2 regions of the Burkholderia ambifaria AMMD genome follow, and region 1 is predicted to be linked to the other one. Evidence: riboswitches for the same ligand, from Rfam matches in the RefSeq annotation. Region 1 holds a riboswitch; the other holds the start of a gene.
The links. Region 1 has a riboswitch for thiamine pyrophosphate ahead of BAMB_RS01690 (FAD-dependent oxidoreductase). Riboswitches for the same ligand answer to the same signal wherever they lie in the genome.
Positions count from the first base shown of each region.

Region 2: linked by a shared signal. The riboswitch ahead of thiC (phosphomethylpyrimidine synthase ThiC) and the one ahead of BAMB_RS01690 (FAD-dependent oxidoreductase) in region 1 are both predicted to bind thiamine pyrophosphate.

Region 1 is NC_008390.1:372,603-376,848, reverse strand. Features, by position in the region: gene BAMB_RS01700 (thiazole synthase) at 1-161, opposite strand, end outside; gene thiS (sulfur carrier protein ThiS) at 200-397, opposite strand; gene BAMB_RS01690 (FAD-dependent oxidoreductase) at 430-1,566, opposite strand; TPP riboswitch at 1,801-1,924, opposite strand; gene BAMB_RS01685 (ABC transporter ATP-binding protein/permease) at 2,195-3,964, shown strand; gene thpR (RNA 2',3'-cyclic phosphodiesterase) at 4,026-4,246, opposite strand, start outside.
Region 2 is NC_008390.1:1,212,914-1,217,159, reverse strand. Features, by position in the region: gene BAMB_RS05635 (molybdopterin-dependent oxidoreductase) at 1-300, opposite strand, end outside; gene BAMB_RS05630 (cytochrome b/b6 domain-containing protein) at 330-962, opposite strand; gene BAMB_RS05625 (pentapeptide MXKDX repeat protein) at 1,057-1,308, opposite strand; TPP riboswitch at 1,565-1,682, shown strand; gene thiC (phosphomethylpyrimidine synthase ThiC) at 1,806-3,737, shown strand; gene BAMB_RS05615 (glycine zipper 2TM domain-containing protein) at 3,976-4,188, shown strand.

The sequences.
Region 1 (4,246 bases):
ATCTGGCGGCGCAGCGCGACCGTCACCATGCCGGGACGCGACGCGGCGATCGAATCGGACAGCGACTGCAGCGACGGATAGCGCGACGTGCCGAGCAGCACGCGGCTTGCGAAGGTTTCGCCGTACAGCGTCAGCGCGTCGGCAGAAGTGAGGGACGTCATGTCGTTTTCCTGGAAGAGCGGGGGCGAACCGGCGGCGCTCAGCCGCCCGCGACGGGGTGCACCACGTCGAGCTTGTCGCCCGTCGCGAGCGCGCGCGCCGCATGCTGCGTGCGCGCGACGAAATTGCCGTTCAGCGCGACCGCGTATGGCGGACGCGCGCCGAACGCGGCGAGTGCGTCGGCCACCGTCGCGCCGTCGGGCAGCGTCAGGGTCTGTTGGTTGATCTGGATGTCCATGAGGCTTGATCGAATTCGGTCGGCGGCGCGCATCAGGCCGGCTGGCGCACGTCGTCGCGGTGATGAAGGAGCGCCGGCCAGCGCGCGGCATCGCGCCATGCGGCGAACGCATCGGCATCGGCGAACGCGCCGCCGAGCGCGGCCTGCGCGAACGCGACCGCCGCATGCGCGACTTCCGGCGCGATCATGAAGCCGTGCCGGTACAGGCCGTTGACGGCGAGCGTCGTCGCGCCGTCCCAGATCACCGCCGGGCGGTGGTCGGGCAGCGTCGGGCGGCACTGCGCATTCAGTTCGAGGATGCGCGCCTCGCCGAACGCCGGGTGCACGGAGAACGCCGCGCTCAGCAGTTCGAGCGCGGAGCGCACGCTGACGGGCGACATGTCCTCGCCCTCCACCTCGGTTGCGCCGATCACGTACAGGTCGTCCTGCTTCGGCGCGATGTACAGCGGATAGCGCGGATGCAACAGCCGCACGGGCCGCGTGAGCCCGATGCCCGGCGCGTGCACCCGCGCGACTTCGCCGCGGATGCCGCGCAGCGCGGGCAGCGCGGCTTTCGCGCCGAGACCGCGGCAATCGATCGTGAAATGTGCGTCGGGCCGGTTCGCGTCGTCGATCGTCGCGTGCCAGTGCAGCTCGACGCCGCGCTGCGCGAGGCCCGCCGCCAGCGCGCGCAGCGCCTGACGATTATCGAGCTGCCCTTCGCGCGGCAGCAGCAGGCCGCGCGCGAAGCGCCCCGCGAGCGCGGGCTCGGCCGCGTCGACCTGCGCGCCGGCCAGCGTGACGAAGCCGCCGTCGAACAGCTCGGCCGGCGCGTTCGCGCGCACGCGCCGCTCGAACAGCGGCGCCTCCGCCCGATCCGCGTGATGCCAGACGACGAGCGTGCCGTGATGCTGGAAGAACACCGGTTCGGGCAGCTCCGCGAGCCATTGCGGCCAGCGCGCGAGCGACGCGGCGCCGAGCTCGGTGATCAGCAGTTCGGCGCTCGCCGCCTCGGCGAGCGGCGCAAGCATCGCGGCCGCGATCCACGCGGCCGATTGCTCGCCGTCCGGGCCGCCGCGCTCGTACAGCGCGACGCGATGCCCGTCGCCCGCGAGCCGCCAGGCGATCAGCCGGCCGACGAGGCCGCCGCCTAGCACCGCGAAATCCGGCCGGGAAGCGTGGACGTTCATCGCGCACCCTCCCCGCGAACCGCGCGTGCTCGTGCGACGGACGTCGACACGCGCGCGCCGTCCCGTGCCAACGCACGCGACAGCGGATCGGGAACAGCGCAAAAGACTGAAGATTGAGCGGTCATCATTCCTTCCGTAACGCGCAACGCGCGTACCCAAAAGGACGAAACCGGCAGCAAAGGCCGGCCGGGCGGGATTCGGGCGCTGACCATGTGGGATGGCGGCCAGCGCGGCCCGGCGGGATCAGAAACTTCCCTCGCCGGTATTACCCGGATCGGGTGCGAAGGGTCTTTCTCAGCCTCGCCGCGTCGCCCGGAATGAACCGTCGGCCGCGCTCGAAGCACCCCTGTTTCGTCGTCGGCCATTAGACCATAAAAGCGGAAAGCGCCGCAAACTGTCCCCCTTGCGGCAAATTCGCCGTCGCGCTGCGCCGCTCTGGCACAATGCCCGCAGGCCGGCCGCGCGAGCGGCCGGTTGCCGTGTCACCGCCGGCCCTTAAGCGCCGTTTAAGACGCGCGGGCGACCATCCGAGCGCCCGCCGTCAGTCGGCGCCGCGCCCCGGCATGCCTTATCGCGGCGCGCGCCCGGCTTCGCCCGGCCCGCGCGCCGGCTACTCATCAGGAAGCACATGACCCAATCGATCGATCCCGTCCGCTCCGCCTCAGACGCGCCGCAGGACGAGCGCCCGGTATCCGCATGGAGCCTCATCAAGCCCTACTGGGTGTCGTCCGAATGGAAAACCGCGTGGGGGTTGCTCGTCACGATCATCGTGATCAATCTCTGCGTCGTCTGGATCAACGTCAAGCTGAACAAGTGGAACGCGCAGTTCTACAACGCGCTGCAGTCGAAGGATGTCCACGACTTCCCGAACCTGCTGATGCAGTTCTCGGCACTCGCGTTTGGCTTCATCATCCTCGCGGTGTATGGCCGCTACCTGCGGCAGATGCTCGGGTTCCGCTGGCGCCAGTGGCTCACCGATCGCTTTCTCGGCCAGTGGCTCGGCGATCGCGCGTTCTACCGGATCGAACGCGACCGCCTCGCCGACAACCCCGACCAGCGGATCACCGACGACCTCCAGTCGTTCGCGACGACGACACTCGCGCTGTCGCTCGACCTGCTGTCGACGGTCGTCACGCTCGTGTCGTTCATCACGATCCTGTGGTCGCTCGCCGGCGCGCTGACGCTCTCGCTCGGCGCGACGCCGATCACGATCCCCGGCTACATGGTGTGGGCGGCCGCGTTGTACGCGGTGGTCGGCTCGCTGATCATCCAGAAGGTCGGCCACCCGCTCGTGTCGATCAACTACCAGCAGCAGCGCGTCGAGGCCGATTTCCGCTTCGGGCTGATCCGCGTGCGCGAGAACGCCGAGCAGATCGCGTTCTACGACGGCGAGAAAACCGAGACCCGCAACGCGCAGAGCCTGTTCATGCGCATTCGCGACAACTGGTGGCGCGTGATGAAGTACACGAAGCGCCTCACGTTCGTGCTGAGCTTCTACGGGCAGATCGCGATCATCTTCCCGCTCGTCGTCGCCGCGCCGCGCTATTTCGCGGGCGCGTTCTCGTTCGGCGTGCTGATGCAGATCTCGTCCGCGTTCGGCACCGTCAGCGATTCGTTCTCGTGGTTCATCAACAGTTACTCGACCCTCGTCGAATGGCGCGCAACCGTCAACCGTCTGCGTGAATTCAAGCGCGTGATGGGCACGTCGCACCTGAAGGAAAGCCTGTCGCCGGCAACCGAGCACGGCGGCATCAACCTGCACTACGTCGATGCCGCGAAGCTGTCCACATCGTCGCTGAAGCTCGCGCTGCCGAACGGCACCGCGCTCGCGAACATCGGCAGCCTGACGATCGAACCCGGCTCGCGCTGGCTCGTGATCGGCAAGTCGGGTTCCGGCAAGAGCACGTTCATGCGCGCGCTTGCGGGCCTGTGGCCGTTCGGCGACGGCGCGATCGACGCGCCGGTCGGCGCGCGGATGATGTTCGTGCCGCAGACGAGCTACTTGCCGATCGGCACGCTGAAGGCCGCGCTCACCTATCCGGCCGCGCCCGACGCGTTCACCGACGACGCGTGCCGCGACGCGCTGCGCGCGTGCCGCCTCGAAGACTACGTCGGTCGCCTCGACGAGACCGGCCACTGGACGCGCGTGCTGTCGCCCGGCGAACAGCAGCGTCTCGCCGGCGCGCGCGTGCTGCTGCACAAGCCGGACTTCCTGTTCCTCGACGAAGCGACGAGCGCGCTCGACGCGGACAACGAAGCGCGGCTCTATCACCTGTTCGCCGAACGGCTGCCGAAGGCCGCGATCGTCAGCATCGCCCACCGCGAGTCGCTGGCCGCGTTCCACGTCGGCATGATCAACGTCGAGCGCGTGACCGACACCGACAAGGTTGCCGCGTAAGCGCAAAAACAAAAGGCCGGCGCACACCGCGTCGGCCTTCTCTCGTTCGCCCCCCTTCCCTCTACGCCCGCCCGATCGGCACCGACACGATCGGCACATGCGACACACCGTCGTGCGACAGCCGGCTTTCGAACAGCGTCAGCGCGACGAAGCGCACCGCGACCGGCCGGCCGGTCGCGCCGCCGTGCGCGGGCTGTCCGTCGGCATCGCGCGGCAGCCGCGCGAGCGTCACATGCGGCCGGAACGGCCGGCGGTCGGCCGGCACGCCCAGTTCGCGCAATA
Region 2 (4,246 bases), 840 kb from region 1:
GTTGAACGGGAACGGCCGCGTAATGTCGGCTTCGGTATAGGTCGGCGCGAGCCGCTCGCCGCTGAAGATCCACGCCTGCACGCGATCGTTCAGCCGCGATACCCGCTCGAGAAACGTATTGACCGACGCGTCGTCCTGCAGCGAACAGCCGGTCAGCATCGTGAGGCCGCCGAGCGTCAGGATGCGGCGGTTGAAAAGCCGCCGCGACGGCATGTCGAGCGTGCGGCGTACGTCGAGTTCGAGCGACTTGCGGTCGAGCGTCCAGCGCGAACGGTCGCGCGTGCTTTCGGATTCCGACATGATGATCCCCTTTGCCCGCACGGTGCGGGTCAACGTCCGCGCAGCATCGCGAGCAGCGAGCGCGGCACGCGCAACGCCATCGCGACGTGCACGACGACGAATGCGACCAGCAGCGACATCGCCCAGAAATGCACGACGCGCGCCATGTCGTAGCCGCCGAACAGCTCGCGCAGCAGCGGAAACTGCACGGACTTCCAGATGGTGAGCCCCGACAGCACCAGCACGACGAGGTCGACGATCGCGGTCAGGTACGCGGTGCGCTGCACCGCGTTGTAGACGCCGAGGTCGTCATGCGCCAGCCGTCCGCGCAGTGCGGCACGCAGGTCGCGCCAAACGGACGCCGGCGTGACCGGCAGCAGCATGCGCGCGAAGCGCCCGGTCGTGATCGACATCGCGAGGTAGAACAATCCGTTGGCGACGAGCAGCCACATCGCCGCGAAATGCCATTGCAGCGCGCCGCCCAGCCAGCCGCCGAGCGTGATGCCGTGAGGAAACGTGAACGGCGGATAGATCGGCGACGCGTCGTAGATGCGCCAGCCGGACAACACCATCAGGATCGCCGCGAGCGCGTTGAGCCAGTGGCTCACGCGCACCCACACCGGATGGATCGGGCGCGCGGGCGGTGACGCCGCGTCGCGACCTGTGGCGGGAACGGTTTGCATGATGAAACCTCCGGAGATGCGGGAATGATGCAAACGCACGCATACGGCGCGGCGGGCGATGCAATGCACGCACCGCCTGCCGCGCCCGCCGGCGTCAGTTCGACGGCGCCATCTTGTCGCTCGGCGTCGCCTTGCCCATTGCGTCGTGGCCCATCGCGTCCTTCTTCATCGCATGCTTCTTCATCGTGCCCTTCTTCATCGCGCCGTCCTTCGCCATCGCGTCGTGGCCCATCGCGTCCTTCGACATCGACGTGCCGTCCTTCGACATCGCATCGTTCTGCGCATGCGCGCTCACGGCAACCATCGCGAAAGCGGCGACACAGGCAGCCAGCAGTCCATTTTTCATGACATCTCTCCGGTACATGGGTTTAAGGAGCCGAATAGACGCAGCATGAGCCTGGAAATGACAGCCGATCGAATATTTTTTTCGATCGGGGTTTCCGGCAGGAGTCGAATGGCCGCGATGCCGCACCGCTTCGCCGCGGCGGCCTGCTGGCGGCCCGGGCGACGGCCGCGCGCGCGGCCCGCGATGCCGCGGTCGCACCCTCGCCTAAGTTCCGCCCCCGGTTGAAACCGCCGCGAAGCCGGTGTATCGTGTGCCCTTGCTAACGCGGGGGTCCTGCAATGCGTTCGGTCAAACAAACCGGCATTGCGGGTGAGAAATACCCTTTGAACCTGATCTGGATAATGCCAGCGCAGGGAAGCGTACGATTTCGCCGCCTTCCTTCTGACGAAATCCGCCGCCTCACCAAACCTCGTCTCCTGCTTAGCTCGAGCCCCACATACGTCAAGGGCTCCGGGCAAGCGCCATAGCGCGTGTCCGGCGCTCACACAGGAGATTGCATGAACGCCAATCCGAAGTTTCTGTCCGCCGACGCCCACGTCGATGCCGCTGCCGTCGCGCCGCTGCCCAATTCGCGAAAGGTTTATGTAACCGGCTCGCAGCCCGACATCCGCGTGCCGATGCGTGAAATCACGCAGGCCGACACGCCGACCGGCTTCGGCGGCGAAAAGAATCCGCCGATCTACGTGTACGACACGTCGGGCCCGTACACGGATCCGGACGCGAAGATCGACATCCGCGCGGGCCTGCCCGCGCTGCGCCAGGGCTGGATCGAAGCGCGCGGCGACACCGAAGTGCTCGACGGCCTGTCGAGCCAGTACGGCCTCGAGCGCGCGGCCGACCCGGCCACCGCCGACCTGCGTTTCCCGGGCCTGCACCGCAACCCGCGCCGCGCGCAGCCGGGCAAGAACGTCACGCAGATGCACTACGCGCGTCAGGGCATCATCACGCCGGAAATGGAATACATCGCGATCCGCGAGAACCAGCGCCGCGCCGAGTACATCGAGAGCCTGAAGTCGAGCGGCCCGAACGGCGCGAAGCTCGCCGCGATGATGGGCCGCCAGCACCCGGGCCAGGCGTTCGGCGCCGCGGCCTTCGGCGCGAACGCGCTCGCCGAGATCACCCCCGAGTTCGTGCGCGACGAAATCGCGCGCGGCCGCGCGATCATCCCCGCGAACATCAACCACCCGGAATCCGAGCCGATGATCATCGGCCGCAACTTCCTCGTGAAGATCAACGCGAACATCGGCAACTCGGCCGTCACGTCGTCGATCGGCGAGGAAGTCGACAAGATGACGTGGGCGATCCGCTGGGGCGGCGACACCGTGATGGACCTGTCGACCGGCAAGCACATCCATGAAACGCGCGAGTGGATCATCCGCAACAGCCCGGTGCCGATCGGCACGGTGCCGATCTACCAGGCGCTCGAAAAGGTCAACGGCAAGGCCGAGGATCTCACCTGGGAAATCTTCCGCGACACGCTGATCGAGCAGGCCGAGCAAGGCGTCGACTACTTCACGATCCATGCGGGCGTGCGGCTGCAGTACGTGCCGCTCACCGCGAACCGGATGACGGGCATCGTGTCGCGCGGCGGCTCGATCATGGCGAAGTGGTGCCTCGCGCATCACAAGGAAAGCTTCCTGTACGAACACTTCGAAGAGATCTGCGAGATCATGAAGGCGTACGACGTGAGCTTCTCGCTCGGCGACGGCCTGCGTCCCGGCTCGATCTACGACGCGAACGACGAAGCGCAGCTCGGCGAACTGAAGACGCTCGGCGAGCTCACGCAGATCGCATGGAAGCACGACGTGCAGGTGATGATCGAAGGCCCCGGCCACGTGCCGATGCAGCTGATCAAGGAGAACATGGATCTCCAGCTCGACTGGTGCAAGGAAGCGCCGTTCTACACGCTCGGGCCGCTGACCACCGACATCGCACCGGGCTACGACCACATCACGTCGGGCATCGGCGCCGCGATGATCGGCTGGTTCGGCACCGCGATGCTGTGCTACGTGACGCCGAAGGAACACCTCGGACTGCCGAACAAGGACGACGTGAAGGAAGGGATCATCACGTACAAGCTTGCCGCGCACGCGGCCGACCTCGCCAAGGGTCACCCCGGCGCGCAGGTGCGCGACAACGCGCTGTCGAAGGCGCGTTTCGAGTTCCGCTGGGAAGACCAGTTCAACATCGGCCTCGATCCGGACAAGGCGCGCGAATTCCACGACGAGACGCTGCCGAAGGACTCGGCGAAGGTCGCCCACTTCTGCTCGATGTGCGGCCCGCACTTCTGCTCGATGAAGATCACGCAGGACGTGCGCGAGTTCGCCGCGCAGCAGGGCGTGTCGGAAACCGAGGCGCTGAAGAAGGGGATGGAAGTCAAGGCGGTCGAGTTCGTGAAGACCGGTGCGGAGATCTATCACCGTCAGTAAGCGCGCATGGCGATCCGCACGGATCGCCTCGTGACGCCCTGCAGGAAGCCCGCTTTCGAGCGGGCTTTTTTTGCGCCCGCATCACCCATGCCTGCGCAGGGGTGGGAAACAATTGATTACGAAACCGTACCAGGCTTAACAAGTCCTTACAGCAGCGTGGGGGTACGGCGCGTAGATTGGGGTCATGCGCGACCCGGGGGTCGCGCGACTTCCGCCCACTACCACAAGGACAACGATCATGAACTCGATTCGGCGTTTTGGGGTATACGCGCTCCTCGTCGCGACTGTGGCCAGCCTGTCGGCCTGCGATTCGATGTCACGGCGCCAGCGCGATACGGCAATCGGTGCGGGTGTCGGCGGCGTAGCCGGCGCGGCGATCGGCGGCAACGCACTGTCGACGCTCGGCGGCGCGGCAGCCGGCGGCCTCATCGGCAACCAGGTCGGCAAGTAAGCCGGCCCGACGCGTGCCGTGCGACGCGCGGCACGTTTCAGTTTTGACCCAACGGCGT